2 regions of the Mesorhizobium kowhaii genome follow, and region 1 is predicted to be linked to the other one. Evidence: predicted binding sites of a transcription regulator. Region 1 holds the regulator's gene; the other holds the start of a gene.
The links. The regulator PhoB, encoded in region 1, activates phosphate uptake and scavenging genes when phosphate is short. The targets are predictions, from matches to a motif close to TGTCATNNANCTGTCAT.
Positions count from the first base shown of each region.

Region 2: the regulator PhoB is predicted to act here: its motif matches at 5,215-5,231, upstream of olsB (l-ornithine N(alpha)-acyltransferase).

Region 1 covers NZ_JBHLYT010000046.1:194-7,920, reverse strand. Annotated here, with positions in the region: gene ACFFNA_RS25765 (PstS family phosphate ABC transporter substrate-binding protein) at 1-841, shown strand, start outside; gene pstC (phosphate ABC transporter permease subunit PstC) at 956-2,422, shown strand; gene pstA (phosphate ABC transporter permease PstA) at 2,419-3,735, shown strand; gene pstB (phosphate ABC transporter ATP-binding protein PstB) at 3,753-4,577, shown strand; gene phoU (phosphate signaling complex protein PhoU) at 4,617-5,324, shown strand; gene phoB (phosphate regulon transcriptional regulator PhoB) at 5,344-6,033, shown strand; gene ACFFNA_RS25735 (ROK family protein) at 6,201-7,448, opposite strand; partial or broken gene ACFFNA_RS25730 (D-xylose ABC transporter substrate-binding protein) at 7,717-7,727, shown strand, end outside.
Region 2 covers NZ_JBHLYT010000044.1:189,259-196,985, forward strand. Annotated here, with positions in the region: gene ACFFNA_RS25075 (RsmD family RNA methyltransferase) at 1-255, shown strand, start outside; gene ACFFNA_RS25080 (TrmH family RNA methyltransferase) at 256-1,113, shown strand; gene lspA (signal peptidase II) at 1,127-1,609, shown strand; gene acuI (acrylyl-CoA reductase (NADPH)) at 1,667-2,656, shown strand; gene ACFFNA_RS25095 (hybrid sensor histidine kinase/response regulator) at 2,800-5,088, shown strand; gene olsB (l-ornithine N(alpha)-acyltransferase) at 5,295-6,167, shown strand; gene ACFFNA_RS25105 (trimeric intracellular cation channel family protein) at 6,299-6,931, opposite strand; gene grpE (nucleotide exchange factor GrpE) at 7,071-7,706, opposite strand.

The DNA of each region.
Region 1 (7,727 bases):
CAGCGGCGCCGGCATCAAGGAATTCTGCAAGGGCGTCGGCGAAGACACGATCGATATCGCCAACTCCTCGCGCCCGATCAAAAAGGACGAAATCAAGTCCTGCGCCGACGCTGGCGTCAAGGAAATCCAGGAAGTTCGCATTGGCTATGACGGCATCGTCTTCGCCACCGACATCAAGGGTCCGGACTGGGCGCTGGTTCCCGCCGACATCTACAAGGCGCTCGCCGCCAAGCTCGTCGTCGACGGCAAGCTGGTCGACAATCCGAACACCAAGTGGAGCCAGGTCAATCCGAAGCTGCCCGACTGGGATATCGCTGCCTACATTCCCGGCGAAAAGCATGGCACGCGCGAAGTGTTCGAGACCAAGCTTCTCGACGCCGGCTGCGACAAGGCTGCCATCAAGGCCACCGGCGTCGCCGACGACAAGGAAGTCGGCAAGACCTGCATTGCGATCCGCAAGGACGGCAAGGCCATCGACATCGACGGCGACTACACCGAGACGCTCGCCCGCATCGACTCGAACAAGACCGGCGTCGGCGTGTTCGGCCTCGCCTTCTACGAGAACAATGCCGACAAGCTGAAGGTCGCTACCGTGGAAGGCATCACGCCTTCGACCGAGACGATCGCCAGCGGCAAGTATCCCGTGTCGCGCCCGCTGTTCTTCTATGTGAAGAAGGCGCATCTCGGCGTCGTCCCCGGTCTCAAGGAATATGTCGAGTTTTTCCTTGACGACCAGATGGTAGGCCCGGAAAGCCCGCTCGCCGAATACGGCCTCGTCGCGGCCCCGGACGCCGAACGTCAGGCCCAGCGCGACGCTTTCGCCGCCGGAAAGTCGATGTAACCAATCTACAAAACCAGGGCGCCGGCCGAAGCCGGCGTCCTGGTTTTGCCGCCTGCCGCTGGCGGGTGGCGATTTGAGCATCCTTTGCTCTAGAGTTTCCCCTGGGGTGGGTCCATGTCGTCCATGCTCGTACTGGCCATTGTCGTCGCCATCGGCCTGGTTGCATTCCTGATAGGTCGGCAGCGTGCCGCAGCGCAGGACAACGGCACGGTGAAGCCGCATTCGCGCGCCCACTATCACGGCTGGTGGGCCTTCCTGCTCGCCGTCCTGCCTGCCCTTTTGCTGCTTGCCGTCTGGACCATCGGCTCGTCCTTCTATCTCGACCGGCACATTCACGCTGCCTTGCCTGAGCGCACCGCTGACAGCAAGGTTGCCAGCGAAGCGCTGGACGTCAGCCTGGTAAAGAGCCTCGCCAAAGGCCTGCATCAGCTCGATGCGAACACGCTGGCGGCGCTGCCCGCGACCTTCGCCGAGCTGCAGCCGCTGCTCGCAGCCAAGGGCGTGGCGCTGGCAACGGATTCGCAAGACTACATGATCCCGATCGCCGTCGAAGCGAACGCCGTGCAGAGCCGGCTTGGCAGGATCGGCGCTGTCCTTGCATTCGCCCTGTCGATCGCCGGCGCTTTCTATGCGCTCAGGCAAATCGCACCGCGTGCAAGGGCGCGCAACAATGTCGAGAGGCTGATGCTGTGGGGGCTGCTCGCTGCGTCGACCATCGCCATCCTGACCACGGTTGGTATCGTGCTTTCGATGCTGTTCCAGACGATCCAGTTCTTCGAGAGCGTCTCGCCGATGAGCTTCTTCTTTGGCACGGTCTGGGATCCGCGCTTCGCCGCCGCCGGCTCGGGCGGCAGCCAGGGCCAGTTCGGCCTGATCCCGCTTCTCGCCGGTACCCTCTACATCGCCCTGATTGCATTGCTGGTCGCGGTGCCGGTCGGCCTGATGTCGGCGGTCTACATGGCCGAATATGCATCGCCCAGGGTGAGATCGGTGGTCAAGCCGGCGCTTGAACTGCTGGCCGGCATACCGACCATCGTCTACGGCATCTTCGCCGTCGTCACGCTGGGGCCGTTCCTGCGCGACCTCTCCGCCGCGCTCACCGGCGGCTCGCCGTTCATCCAGGGCCAGAGCATCTTCACCGCCGGCCTGGTCATGGGCGTCATGCTGATCCCGGTCGTGTCCTCGCTGTCCGACGACATCATCACCGCGGTGCCGCGCGCTATGCGCGACGGCTCGCTCGGCCTTGGCGCGACGCGTTCGGAGACGATCAAGCGGGTGATCCTACCGGCGGCGCTCCCGGGCATCGTCGGCGCCATCCTGCTGACCGCCTCGCGCGCCATCGGCGAAACGATGATCGTCGTGCTGGCCGCCGGTGTCGCCGCCAATCTCACCATCAATCCGTTTGAGGCGATGACGACCATCACCGTCAAGATCGTCAACCAGCTCACCGGCGATCTCGAGTTCAATTCGCCGCAAACCCTGGTCGCCTTCGCGCTCGGCCTCACGCTGTTCGCCCTGACGCTGGTGATGAACATCGTCGCGCTCTACATCGTGCGCAAGTACCGGGAGCAGTACGAATGACCGACATCCCCATGAATACGATGGTCCGGGTCGCCGCTCATCCGCGCCGCGACATCGGCCTGAAGGCCCGCTATGCCGCCGAACGCCGCTTCCGCATCTACGGCATGCTGGCGATTTCCGTCGGCCTTGCGTTCCTGGCCATCATGCTCATCACCATCGTCACGAAGGGTTACACGGCCTTCTGGCAGACGACGGTGTCGCTGCCGATCAGCTTTGACGAGAAGGTGATCGATCCGTCCAACAAGCGCGCCACCGATCCGACCGTGCTGATCAAGGCAAACTATCCAAAGCTCGCCGAAAAGGCGCTGATCGCCAAGCTCGGCATCAATCCCGACGACAAGCCGTCGACCCTGAAGCTCAAGGGCTTCCTGTCCGAAGGTGCCCGCGTCCAGCTGCGCAACATCGTCGCCGCCGATCCGTCGGTCATCGGCACGACGCGCGACGTCAACATCCTTGCCGCCGCCAATCTCGACTCCGCCTTCAAGGGCCAGATCGACCTTGGCGTCGAGGAAGCGCGCCGCAAGGTCTCCGACCAGCAGATCGCCTGGATGAACAAGCTCAGGGCGGACGGTGCGATGGCCGAGCATTTCAACACCGGCCTGTTCTCCTACGGCGCTTCAAGCCGTCCGGAAACCTCGGGCATGGGCGTGGCGATCATCGGCTCGTTCTACATGATGGTGATCGTTCTGCTGCTGGCGCTGCCGATCGGTGTCGCCGCCTCCATCTATCTGGAGGAATTCGCCAAGAAGAACCGCTTCACCGACCTGATCGAGGTCAACATCAACAATCTGGCGGCGGTGCCGTCGATCGTCTTCGGCCTGCTCGGCCTCGCCGTGTTCATCAATTTCCTCGGCATGCCGCGCTCTGCTGCGTTCGTCGGTGGCCTGGTGCTGACGCTGATGACGCTGCCGACGATCATCATCGCGACACGCGCCGCGCTTGCCGCGGTGCCGCCGTCGATCCGCGCCGCAGCGCTCGGCCTCGGCGCGTCCAAGATGCAGATGGTGTTCCAGCATATCCTGCCGCTAGCCGCCCCCGGCATTCTCACCGGCACCATCATCGGCCTGGCGCGTGCGCTGGGCGAAACCGCGCCGCTGCTGCTCATCGGCATGGTCGCCTTCGTTGCCGACTATCCAAAGACGCCCTTCGACCCGGCGACCGCGCTGCCGGTGCAGATCTACATGTGGGCCAACGAGGCCGAACGTGCCTTCGTCGAGCGCATGTCGGGCGCCATCATCATCCTGCTGGTCTTCCTCATGGCCATGAACATCACAGCGATCGTGCTTCGGCGTCGGTTCGAGCGTCGCTGGTAGAAAAAAAGGCATCTGGTATGAACATCATGACCGAACAGTCTCTTGAAAACGCAGTGGGCGACAAAATGAACGCCAAGTCGAACGAAGTGATCAAGATGCGCGGCGACAAAGTCGGCGTGTTCTACGGCGACAAGCAGGCGCTGTTCGACGTCAATCTCGACGTTCGCCTCAATCAGGTGACAGCGCTGATCGGCCCTTCGGGCTGCGGGAAGTCCACCTTCCTGCGCTGCCTCAACCGTATGAACGACACCATCGACTCGGCACGGGTGACCGGCAAGATCACGCTGGACGAAGAGGATATCTACGACAAGAACATTGACGTCGTCGAACTCAGGGCGCGCGTCGGCATGGTGTTCCAGAAGCCCAATCCGTTCCCGAAGTCGATCTATGAGAACGTTGCCTATGGCCCACGTATCCACGGGCTGGCCAAGCGAAAGGCCGACATGGATCAGATCGTCGAACAGAGCCTGAAGAAGGCGGCGATCTGGAACGAGGTCAAGGATCGCCTGCAAGAACCCGGCACCGGCCTCTCCGGCGGCCAGCAGCAACGTCTATGCATCGCGCGCGCCATCGCCGTATCGCCAGAGGTGATCCTTATGGACGAGCCCTGCTCGGCGCTCGATCCGATCGCCACCGCGCGCGTCGAGGAGCTGATCGACGAGCTGCGCCAGAACTACACGATTGTCATCGTCACCCATTCGATGCAGCAAGCGGCGCGCGTGTCGCAGCGCACGGCGATGTTCCATCTCGGCTATCTGGTCGAGGAGGGCGCCACCGACAAGATGTTCACCAACCCCGACGACAAGCGCACTCAAGACTATATCACCGGCCGGTTCGGCTGAGTGGTCCGGCGTTGAATTTTCAGGCACGAGGACTGGATCATGGGTGAACATACCGTCGCATCTTTCGATGAGGATCTGGAGCAGATCAGCCAGCTGATCCGCGACATGGGCGATTTGGCCCGCTCGATGGTCAGCGGCTCGACGCGCGCCTTGCTCAATTCGGACAACGCCCTGGCGCAGCGCGTCGTTTCCGACGACACCATCATGGATGCGCGCCAGCGCGAGCTGGACGACCGCGCCATCACGCTGATCGCCAAGCGCCAGCCGATGGCCAACGACCTGCGCGCCGTCGTCGGTTCGATCCGCATGGCCGGTGATCTCGAACGCATCGGTGATCTTGCCAAGAACATCGCCAAGCGCGTCGGCACCCTCGGCCTCAGCGTCACGCCGCGCGACCTGTCGCACTCCATCGACGCAATGGCGCAGCTGGTGCTGATCCAGGTGCAGGGCGTCATCGAGGAATATGCGGCGCGCGACGCCGAGGCCCTGGCGAAACTGCGCGCCGACGATGAGCGCATCGACGTGAAATACACCTCCGTGTTCCGCGAACTCCTTACCTACATGATGGAAGACCCGCGCAACATCACCGCTTGCACGCATCTTTTGTTCTGCGCCAAGAACCTCGAGCGCATCGGCGATCACGTCACCAACATCGCTGAAAATGCGTATTATGTTTTGACCGGCACGCAGCTGCCCGCCAATCGTCCGAAGCAGGACGAGACGGCAATGTCCGCGCCAGCGGCATGACGACAGGGGTGACCAGTCGATGATCGCGCCACGCATCATGGTGGTGGAGGACGAGGAGCCGCTAGGTGTGCTGCTCCGCTACAATCTGGAGTCCGAGGGTTACCAGGTCGAGGTGGTGACGCGCGGCGACGAGGCCGAGATCCGGCTGCAGGAGAACGTCCCCGACCTTCTGGTGCTCGACTGGATGGTGCCGGCGGTTTCCGGCATCGAACTCTGCCGCCGGCTAAGGATGCGTCCCGAGACCGAGCGTCTGCCGATCATCATGCTGACCGCGCGTGGCGAGGAAAGCGATCGTGTGCGCGGCCTCTCGACCGGCGCCGACGACTATCTGGTCAAGCCGTTCTCGACGCCGGAGTTCATGGCCAGGATCAAGGCGCTGCTGCGCCGCGCCAAGCCGGAAGTGCTGTCCAGCGTGCTCAAGGTCGGCGATATCGTGCTCGATCGTGAATCGCACCGGGTCTATCGCAAGAAGAGCGAGATCCGGCTCGGGCCGACCGAATTTCGCCTGCTCGAGTTCATGATGCGCCATCCCGGCCGCGTGTTTTCGCGCAGCCAGCTGCTCGACAATGTCTGGGGCGAGACGATCTACATCGATGAGCGCACGGTCGACGTGCATGTCGGCCGGCTGCGCAAGGCGGTCAACAACGGCCGCATGCCCGATGTCATCCGCACCATCCGCGGTGCTGGATACGCAATCAGGGAAGATTAGGGATGCGCTGATATTCAGGTGATGCCGGCCTGCGAACGGCGTCTTCCTGTGCTTCCGGTACTCACGTACTGGAATGTACGCTCCGTTCCGGTTCTCGGAATCCACCATTCTCGGCGCGGCCTGACCTGAATCTCAGCACATCCCAAGTCCGCGTTCTTCGGGCAAATTCAAGCCACGTTCTTGCCGCCGAGGCCGGATCTTGTCTGCGTGCCGGGCGCGAAAATCTCCTGGTCGACGAAGGTCAGCGCCCGCATGGCGCAGCCTTCGCGGATCAGTGGCAGTTCGTTCGGTTCGGTGTCGAAAGAAATCGATTTCGAATGCTGGCCGCCTGCGGTCTGGGCAATCGCCTCGCGCAATGCCGGCTCGATCAGGTCGAAGGCGGCGGCGCTGACACCGACCATGGCGACCGGCGCCGGATCGATCAACGCGAACAGGCTGCCGAGACCGTAGCCGAGCGCTTCGCCGGCCTTGCGGTAGGCCTCGCGCTCGGGTCCGTCTCTTTCGCGGGCCGCGGTTGCCAGCGCGCGCATGTCAGCGTCACTGACATCGGCCACTGGTTCTGCGTCCTCACTCATCTGCCTTGCGTTGCGCCAGATGGCGTAGTTGCCGGCATAGGCCTCGACGCAGCCGCGCCGTCCGCAGCGGCACAGCGCGCCGTTCGGCCGATGGATCATGTGGCCGAACTCGCCGCCCGAGGAATGGGTGCCGGTGAACAGCTCGCCCTTCAGCACCAGGCCCATGCCGATGCCGTGCGACAGCAGGATGGCGATGAAGTCGTCGCGGTAGCGCTGGGGATCGCGCCAGCGCAGCGCTATCGCCATCATGTTGCAGTCGTTTTCCATGGTGGCGGGGATGCCGAATTCGTCTTCGAGTATGTCGGCGAAGGCGATATCGGTGTGCGGCGTGATCGGCGACCACAGCATGGCGCGGGCACGCGTGTCGGTGATGCCCTGGATCGCCAGCGCGATGCGGGCGACACTGCGGACGTCGAGGTCGGGGTCTTCGAGACGGCGCCGCACGATGGCGACGCATTCACCGACCAGCGCGTCGCGCGGCATGGTCAGCGTGTCCAGCCGGCGCTGTTCCTCGGCGATCACCTGGCCGGCATAGTCGATGACGGCGACCGAGAGGAAGTTCAGCGACAGCACCACGGTCATCACCGCCGCCGCTTCCGGATTGAGGCCGAGGCCGACCTGCGGCCGGCCGCGTTTGAGCGAGCCGGCCTCGCTCGGCTTGCTCTCAGTCAGGATGCCTTCGCCGATGAGGTCGGAGGAGATCGCCGATATGGTCGAATGGCTGAGGCCCGTGGTCGCGGCGATCTCGGTGCGGGACGGCTGTCCGGCGCGGCGCACGGCCGCGATCACCATCGCCCGGTTGCGGCGGCGCAGATCGTCGTGGCGGATTCCGACCGACATGCTTTTTCACATCCTCCCGGCCGCTGTAGCCTTTCGTGCCCCCCGAAGGCCATCAGCGATGGGCCAAATTCTGGCAGAAGCCTGCCATCCTGTCATTATTTATTCCGGAGCTCGAAAAAAATTCAGAGAGACATCAAAATCCATCAGAATCGATGTTGACAGCGTTCGGGTGTTGGATCAGTATTTTTTCGAGGCTCGAAAAAATAGAGCCTCTGTGCCGGCCTACGGGTCAGTTTGGTCGCGCCATACGCGGCGCAGGGAGGATAAAATGAAAAGATT
Region 2 (7,727 bases), on a different contig from region 1:
AAGGGCGAGGTCTGGCAATTGTTCGAGGATCTGCCTGATCTGACCGACCTTTGCCGCGCGATCCTGACACCGAAACCGCTCGCCGTGGTGCTGACCGCTTATTCGATCCGCGCCTCCTTCTTCGCCATCCATGCCTTGATGCGCGACACCTTTGCCGGCATGGGCGGCACGGTCGAATCGGGCGAGCTGATCATCCGTGAAAAGTCCGCCGGCCGGGCGCTTTCGACCTCTTTGTTTTCGCGTTGGGTGGCCTGAATGAACGAGCGGCATGCAGGCGCACCCGGGCTGGTGAAGGAAGTCACCAGCCTCGCCAACCCGCTGGTCAAGGATATCAAGGCGCTTGCCCAGAAGAAATTCCGCGACCAGCAGAACGCCTTCATGGCCGAGGGATTGAAGCTGGTCATCGATGCGCTCGATCTCGGCTGGCAGATCAGGACTTTGGTTTTCGCCAAGGCCGGACGCGGCAACGCCGCGGTGGAGAAGGTCGCTGCACGCACGGTTGCCGCCGGCGGCACGGTGCTCGAAGTGTCAGAAAAGGTGCTCGTCGCCATCACCCGCCGCGACAATCCGCAAATGGTGGTCGGCGTCTTTTCGCAGAAATTCCTGGCCTTGAAGGATATCCGCGCCGACAATGGCGATGTCTGGGTGGCGCTCGACCGGGTGCGCGATCCCGGCAATCTCGGCACCGTCATCCGCACGATCGATGCCGTCGGCGCCAAGGGTGTCATCCTGGTCGGTGACACCACCGATCCCTTTTCCGTCGAGACGGTGCGCGCCACCATGGGTTCGATCTTTGCCGTGCCGGTGGCCAGGGCGACGACCGAGGCCTTCCTTGCCTGGCGAGGCGGATTTTCAGGCCTTGTCGCCGGCACCCACCTGAAAGGCGCGGTCGACTACCGCTCGGTCGATTTTTCCCGCGGCCCGGTGCTGCTGATGATGGGCAACGAGCAGCAGGGGCTGCCCGAAAGCCTGGCGGCGAGTTGCGACAGGCTGCTTAGAATCCCGCAGGCGGGCCGCGCCGATTCGCTCAATCTTGCGGTTGCCACCGGCGTCATGCTGTTCGAGATCCGGCGCGGCGCGCTGAAGCTCGAACCGTTCGTGGACCAGCAATGAAGGTTGCCCGCCCGTGAGATCATGGTCCCCCTACGCGCTGCTCGTCATCGCGGCCATAGCGCTCGACCAGTGGATAAAACGCCTGGTCGAGACCGGCCTGCCCTTTCAGGAAAAGCTCGATCTCGTGCCTTTCCTGGCACTGTTTCGCACCTACAACACCGGCATCGCCTTCTCGATGTTCTCGTCCTTCGGCGACACCGGGCTGATCGTCATCTCGCTGGCGGTCGTTGCCTTCGTGCTGTTCCTGGCGACGCGAATCGCGTCGTCCCAGATCCTTGCCCGCACCGGCTTTGCGCTGATCGTCGGCGGCGCACTCGGCAATCTGATCGACCGCGCCGTCTACGGCCACGTCATCGACTACATCCTGTTCCACACGCCGGTCTGGTCCTTCGCCGTCTTCAACCTGGCCGACGCCTTCATCTCGGTGGGCGCGGCACTGGTCGTCTTCGACGAACTGTTCGGCTGGCGGCGCGAGCCGAGACCTTCGAACGATTGACCCCGTGCGGCCATCGCCGCACAGTCCATGTCGCTAAACAAGATCGCGGAGAAAGAGATGCCCGAAACCTTCAAAGCCATCCTCGTTTCGCGTGACGCCGAGAAAAAGCAGTCGGTAGCAGTGACCGATCTCACCGAGGCCGACCTGATGGAAGGCGACGTCACCATCGCAGTCGAGGCGACGACGGTGAACTACAAGGATGGTCTTGCAATCACCGGCAAGGCGCCGGTGATCCGCCGCTGGCCGCTGGTGCCGGGCATCGATTTCGCTGGCACCGTCATCTCGTCTTCCCATCCCGACTGGCGCGCCGGCGACAAGGTCATCCTGAACGGCTGGGGCGTCGGCGAAACCCATTTCGGTGCCTATGCCGGCCGCGCCCGCGTCAAGGGCGACTGGCTGGTGCCGCTGCCGCAAGGGATGAGCCCGCATGACGCGATGGCGGTCGGCACCGCAGGCTATACCGCCATGCTCTGCGTCATGGCGCTGGAGCGGCACGGCATCCTGCCCGATCGCGGCCCGGTGGTGGTGACGGGGGCGGCCGGCGGCGTCGGCTCGGTCGCGATTTCGATCCTGTCCAGCCTCGGCTACCATGTCATTGCTTCCACCGGCCGCAATGCCGAAAGCCCCTATTTGATCAACCTTGGCGCCGCCGAAGTGATATCGCGCGACGAGCTTGCCCAGCCGGCCAAGCCGCTGGCCAAGGAGCGCTGGGCCGGCGGCGTCGATGCGGTCGGCAGCCACACGCTGGCCAACGTCCTGTCGATGACCTCCTATGGTGGAGCGGTCGCCGCCTGCGGCCTGGCCGGCGGCATGGACCTGCCGACGAGCGTCGCCCCCTTCATCCTGCGCGGCGTCTCGCTGCTCGGCATCGATTCGGTGATGGCGCCGAAGGCGGTCCGCCTCGAAGCATGGCGGCGCATCGGCACCGACCTCGATCTGCAGAAGCTCGCCAGCCTGTCGACGACCATCGGTTTCGACGGCATCGTCGATGCCGCGCACGACATCGTCGACGGCAAGATCCGCGGGCGCGTCGTCGTGGATATGTGAACCGCTCGACGGCCGGGAGAAAGCGGACGGAATTGCCACGTCTGATGGCAAATCCGCCACCGCGGCGGCAAAAAGCGCTCATCCGCTAAAATTCGAACGATCCGCCGCAATTTTCCATAATCTCTATCTGGCAAGGGTCTCGCATGATCGCGGAATCCGGCAGCCAACAGGCGGACACTGGCGAAGACGTTGATGCGGCGACCCCGCCGACGTCGACGCGGCGCTTTGTCGCCGCGCCGCCGCTGGTGCCCGAGCCACAGTTCTCCACGCGCGAAGGCCTGCCCCTCCTGACGTTTGTCGCCATCGTCGTGCTGGCCGGCCTGGCGCATCTGACCGGGGCGCCGATCTTCATCAGCGTTGGATTGCTGGTAACCGGCCTCGCCGGCCTTGTCATGCATCTGCACGCAAGGCGGAGCAAACACCGTACCGCGGTCCTGCTTGACGAGACCACTGCCCGCAGCCGCGCCGAGATCGAGACGCTGGCCGACCGCATGTGGGAAATGCAGGAGAGCGAGGAACGCTTTCGCGGCCTGATCGACGCGCTTGGCGACCTCGTCATTCATCGCGACCGCGATGGCTACATCGTCTATGCCAACAAGATCTTCGCGGACCTCGTCGAAAGCGATCAACGCGACCTCGCCGGCAAGACCCTGGCGGAACTCGGCATCGATGTCGGCATCGTTCCCGATGCCGCCTTTTCCGACCATGAGTGCCTGAGCTCCACCGATGTCGCCATCCGCACGCCGAGCGGTCCGCGCTGGTTTTCGTGGATCGAACTGTCGGTGCGCGACAAGGACAGCGGCGCCGTTTCGCATCGCGCCATCGCGCGCGACATCACCGCCCGAAAACGCGCCGAATCCTCGCTGATCACCGCTCGCGAGCGGGCTGAATACGCCAGCCAGGCCAAATCCCGCTTCCTCGCCACCGTCAGCCATGAAATTCGTACGCCGATGAACGGCATCATGGGCATGGCCAGGCTGCTGGCCGACACCAGCCTGTCGCCGGAACAGCAGACCTATGTCGGCGCCGTGTCGACCTCGGCCAGCGCATTGCTCGCCCTGATCGAGGATCTGCTCGATTACTCCAAGATCGAGGCCGGACGCTTCGACCCGGAGCCGCAGCCGATGTCGGTGCGCGAGATCGCCGACAACATCGTCGAATTGCTGGCCGCCCGCGCTTTCGCCAAGGATATCGGGCTGGGCTGCCATGTCGAACCCGACGTGCCGCAATTGATCACCGCCGATCCGGGCAAGGTCAGGCAGGTGCTGCTCAACCTGATCGGCAATGCCATCAAGTTCACCGACAGCGGCGGCGTATTGGTGAGCATCGCGCGCGCGCGCACCGAGACCACCGACCGCATCTGCTTCACCATCGCCGACACCGGTCCAGGTTTGCATGAGGACGACCTGGAGCGCATTTTCGAAGAATTCGAGCAGGCCGACGGCACGTCGACGCGCACACATGGCGGGGCTGGCCTCGGCCTTGCCATCTCCAAACGCCTGGTGGCCGCCATGGGCGGCACGATTTCAGTATCGAGCCGGCTCGGTCAGGGATCGGAGTTCGTCTTCGAAATCCCGGCAATATCGGCCACCGAGGCGCCGCAGAGCCGGCAGAACGCGCTCTCGGGCAAGCGCGCGGTGATCCTGTCGAAAAACGCCGTCGAGGCCGACGCCATCGCCCGCACCATCCGCGCCAATGGCGGCGCGGTCGATGTCGCCACCACCGCCGCGCAGGCCGCGCCCTTCGCCGACGGCTGCGATGTGCTTCTGGTCGACGCAGCCATGGAAGAGAGCGACGGAAGGCTGCTCAAGCGCCTGCGCCAAAGCGGTTTCGACGACTGCGAGGCCATCACGCTGATCGCACCGACCGACCGTGGCATGCTTGGCGAGTTCCGCGCCAGCGGTTACGCAACCTTCCTTGCCAGGCCGGTGCGTGGCGGAACGCTTCTGCGTGTGCTGTTGAACAGTCATGCTCCCGCCCTCGCCCAGCCGCAGCCGGAAAAGAGTCGCGGGCCCGCACTTCGTGCCGTTGGCAGCCGCCAGCGGGGCCTGTCGGTGCTGATTGCCGAGGACAATGACATCAACGCCATGCTGGCCCGCGCCACGCTGCTGAAGGCCGGGCACCGCGTCAAGGTGGTCGGCAACGGCAAGGCCGCCGTCGAGGCTGTCACCGGCGCCGGACACAACCACCGCTTCGACGTGGTTCTGATGGATCTTCACATGCCGGTCATGGACGGGCTGGACGCGATTGCCGCCATCCGCCGCCACGAGGAGGAAACTGCCGTGCCTCCGGTGCCGATCATGGTGCTGTCGGCCGATAGCCAGGAAAAGACCCGCCATGCGGTGCTGGCCCATGGCGCCAGCGGCTTCGTTACCAAGCCACTCGACCCTGACGCGCTGGTCAATGCCGTCGAAGGACAGGTCGCGGCCTAGCGCATGGTCCCGAACCGAAGGTCAGGATTTCGACCGCCCATCCACCCCCGCCCGCTCGCGTAACGTAGCCGGTTGACCGTATTCGCCAGCCGACGAAGTATTGCCCACGACGTCGTATCACGGTACTGTCACAATCCTGTTGCACCTACACCGTATCCCCGTGCCAAGAGGGATGGCTCGAAGGAGAATCACTCGTGCATACAGTTATGCCGGAATGTGACACTCGGCCCAACGCCAGCAGCTTGCTTGCCGGACGTAACGTCGATTCCGTCATAAAGGGCGCAGCACTCGGCCGAATAGGTAATCTTGAAGTGCGGCTTGCCCGCAACGAGGCCGAGATCGCGGCCGCGCAGGAAGTCCGCTACCGAGTGTTTTACGATGAACTCGGCGCCAGGAAGGATCTGTTCCAGGCGCAGGATCGCCGTGATGCCGACCGGTTTGATCCGCTCTGCGACCATCTGCTTGTCTTCGATACTTCACTCTCCGGCCCCGAACATCGCCGCATCGTCGGCACCTATCGCCTGCTGCGGCAAGAAATCGCGGCCGCCGCGGGAGGATTCTATTCCGAGGGCGAATTCGAGCTGACCAAGCTCATCGCCCGTCATCCCGGCCAGCGTTTTCTCGAGCTCGGCCGTTCCTGCGTTTTGCCTGAATACCGCTCGAAGCGCACCATCGAGGCGCTGTGGCAAGGTATCTGGGCCTATATCAACCACTACGAAATCGGTGTGATGACCGGCTGCGCGTCCTTCCACGGCACCGTGCCGGCCGCGCATGCCGAAGCGTTCACCTATCTCGCCCACCATTGCCGGACGAATTCGGCCTGGGACGTACGCGCGGTGTCCGGGCGCTACTGTTCGATGGATCTGATGCCGATCGAAGCGGTCAACGCCAAGGCAGCGATCGCGGCGATGCCGCCGCTGGTCAAGGGCTATCTGCGCGTCGGCGCCCGCATCGGCGATGGCTGCGTTATCGACCGCGAATTCTCGACGGTCGACGTGTTCGTCGTGATGCCGGTCAAGGAAATCGGCGCCCGCTACGTCAACTACTATGGCGGGGAAGCCCAGCGCTTCGCTGCGTGAATAGCGAATAGCGAATAGCGAATAGCGAATAGGAATAGGAATAGGAATAGGAATAGGAATAGGAAGTAGTAGCGGGAGCTGCACGGCAACAACCACTATTCGCTACTCCCTATTCGCTACTCTCTTTCTTTTCATGGAATATCTTCTGGTCGCCGGCCGGGCCGGCTCTTGTAGGGGGGAAACGCCCAGCCGAAACGGAGCGCGCCGCCGCGCACGGCGAACGCCGCGGCGAAGCCGGCCAATCCTGAAACAATCTGCGGCAAGCCGGCGACATCGCCTGCTGTAAAGATGGCAGCGCCGACGAGCGCGGCCGTGACATAGATTTCTGGCTTCAGCAGCACCGAAGGCTCCCCCGCCAGAAGATCACGCAGGATACCGCCGAATGTGGCGGTCAGCATGCCGGTGATCACCGACACCGCCGGCGAGCCGGTGATGGCAAGTCCCTTGGCCGCGCCCATCACGGAAAACGCGGCAAGGCCGATGGCGTCGAGCCAGAGCAGCAGCTTGTAACGGGATTCGACACGGTGCGCGGTGAAGAACACCACCACCGCCACCACCGCGCAGATCAGCACATAGTCGCGGTTTCCCACCCAGAACACCGGCACGTTGAGGATCAGGTCGCGAAACGTACCGCCGCCGATTCCGGTGACGTTGGCCAGGAACAGGAAACCGATAATGTCGAGCTGCTTGCGTGAAGCAGCAAGCGCCCCGGTCGCGGCAAAGACGGCGACACCGGCATAGTCGAGAAGCGCGATGGGGTTCATGGCAGGACCAGGGAGTAAGGCAGTAGGGGAGTAGGGCAGTATGTTTTAGCACGAAGCCGCACTCTTGGGACGACCTCCCAATTCTCCTACTGCCCTACTGCCCTACTGCCCTACTGCCTCTACCTGCCTTATTCCCTAACTACGCATCCTTCTCGGCCTGCTCATTGACCGGCCCCGGCTCGACCGGTGTTTCGCCGGCGGCATGCTTGGGGCCGCCCTTGGCGACGCCGACCATGGCCGGGCGCAGCACCCGCTCGCCGATCGAATAGCCCGGCTGCATGACCTGGACCACGGTGTTGGCCGGGACATCCGGATTGGGCACTTCGAACATCGCCTGGTGGAAATTGGGATCGAACTTCTCGCCTTCCGGCGTGAGCTTCTTGACCCCGTGCCGTTCCAGCGCCGACAGCATGGCGCGCTCGGTGAGGTCGACGCCTTCGATCAGCGCCTTGAAGCCGGCATCGCCGGATGCCTTGGCCTCGGCCGGGATGGCGTCGAGCGCGCGGCGCAGATTGTCCGACACCGACAGCATGTCGCGTGCGAAATTCGCCACCGCGTAAGTGCGCGCGTCGTGCACGTCGCGTGCGGTGCGGCGGCGCAGGTTTTCCATCTCGGCCGCGACGCGCAGCGCGCGGTCCTTCAGGTCTTCATTTTCCTTCAGCAGCCGCACAAGGGCTTCATAGTCGCCATCGATGCTGCCCTCCGTACGCTCGGCATTGGCCTCGGTCGCCTCGACTTCATCGGACGCGCGTTCGTCTTTTGCCTGGTCGCTCATCGCCGTTTCCCGTCAATCTCG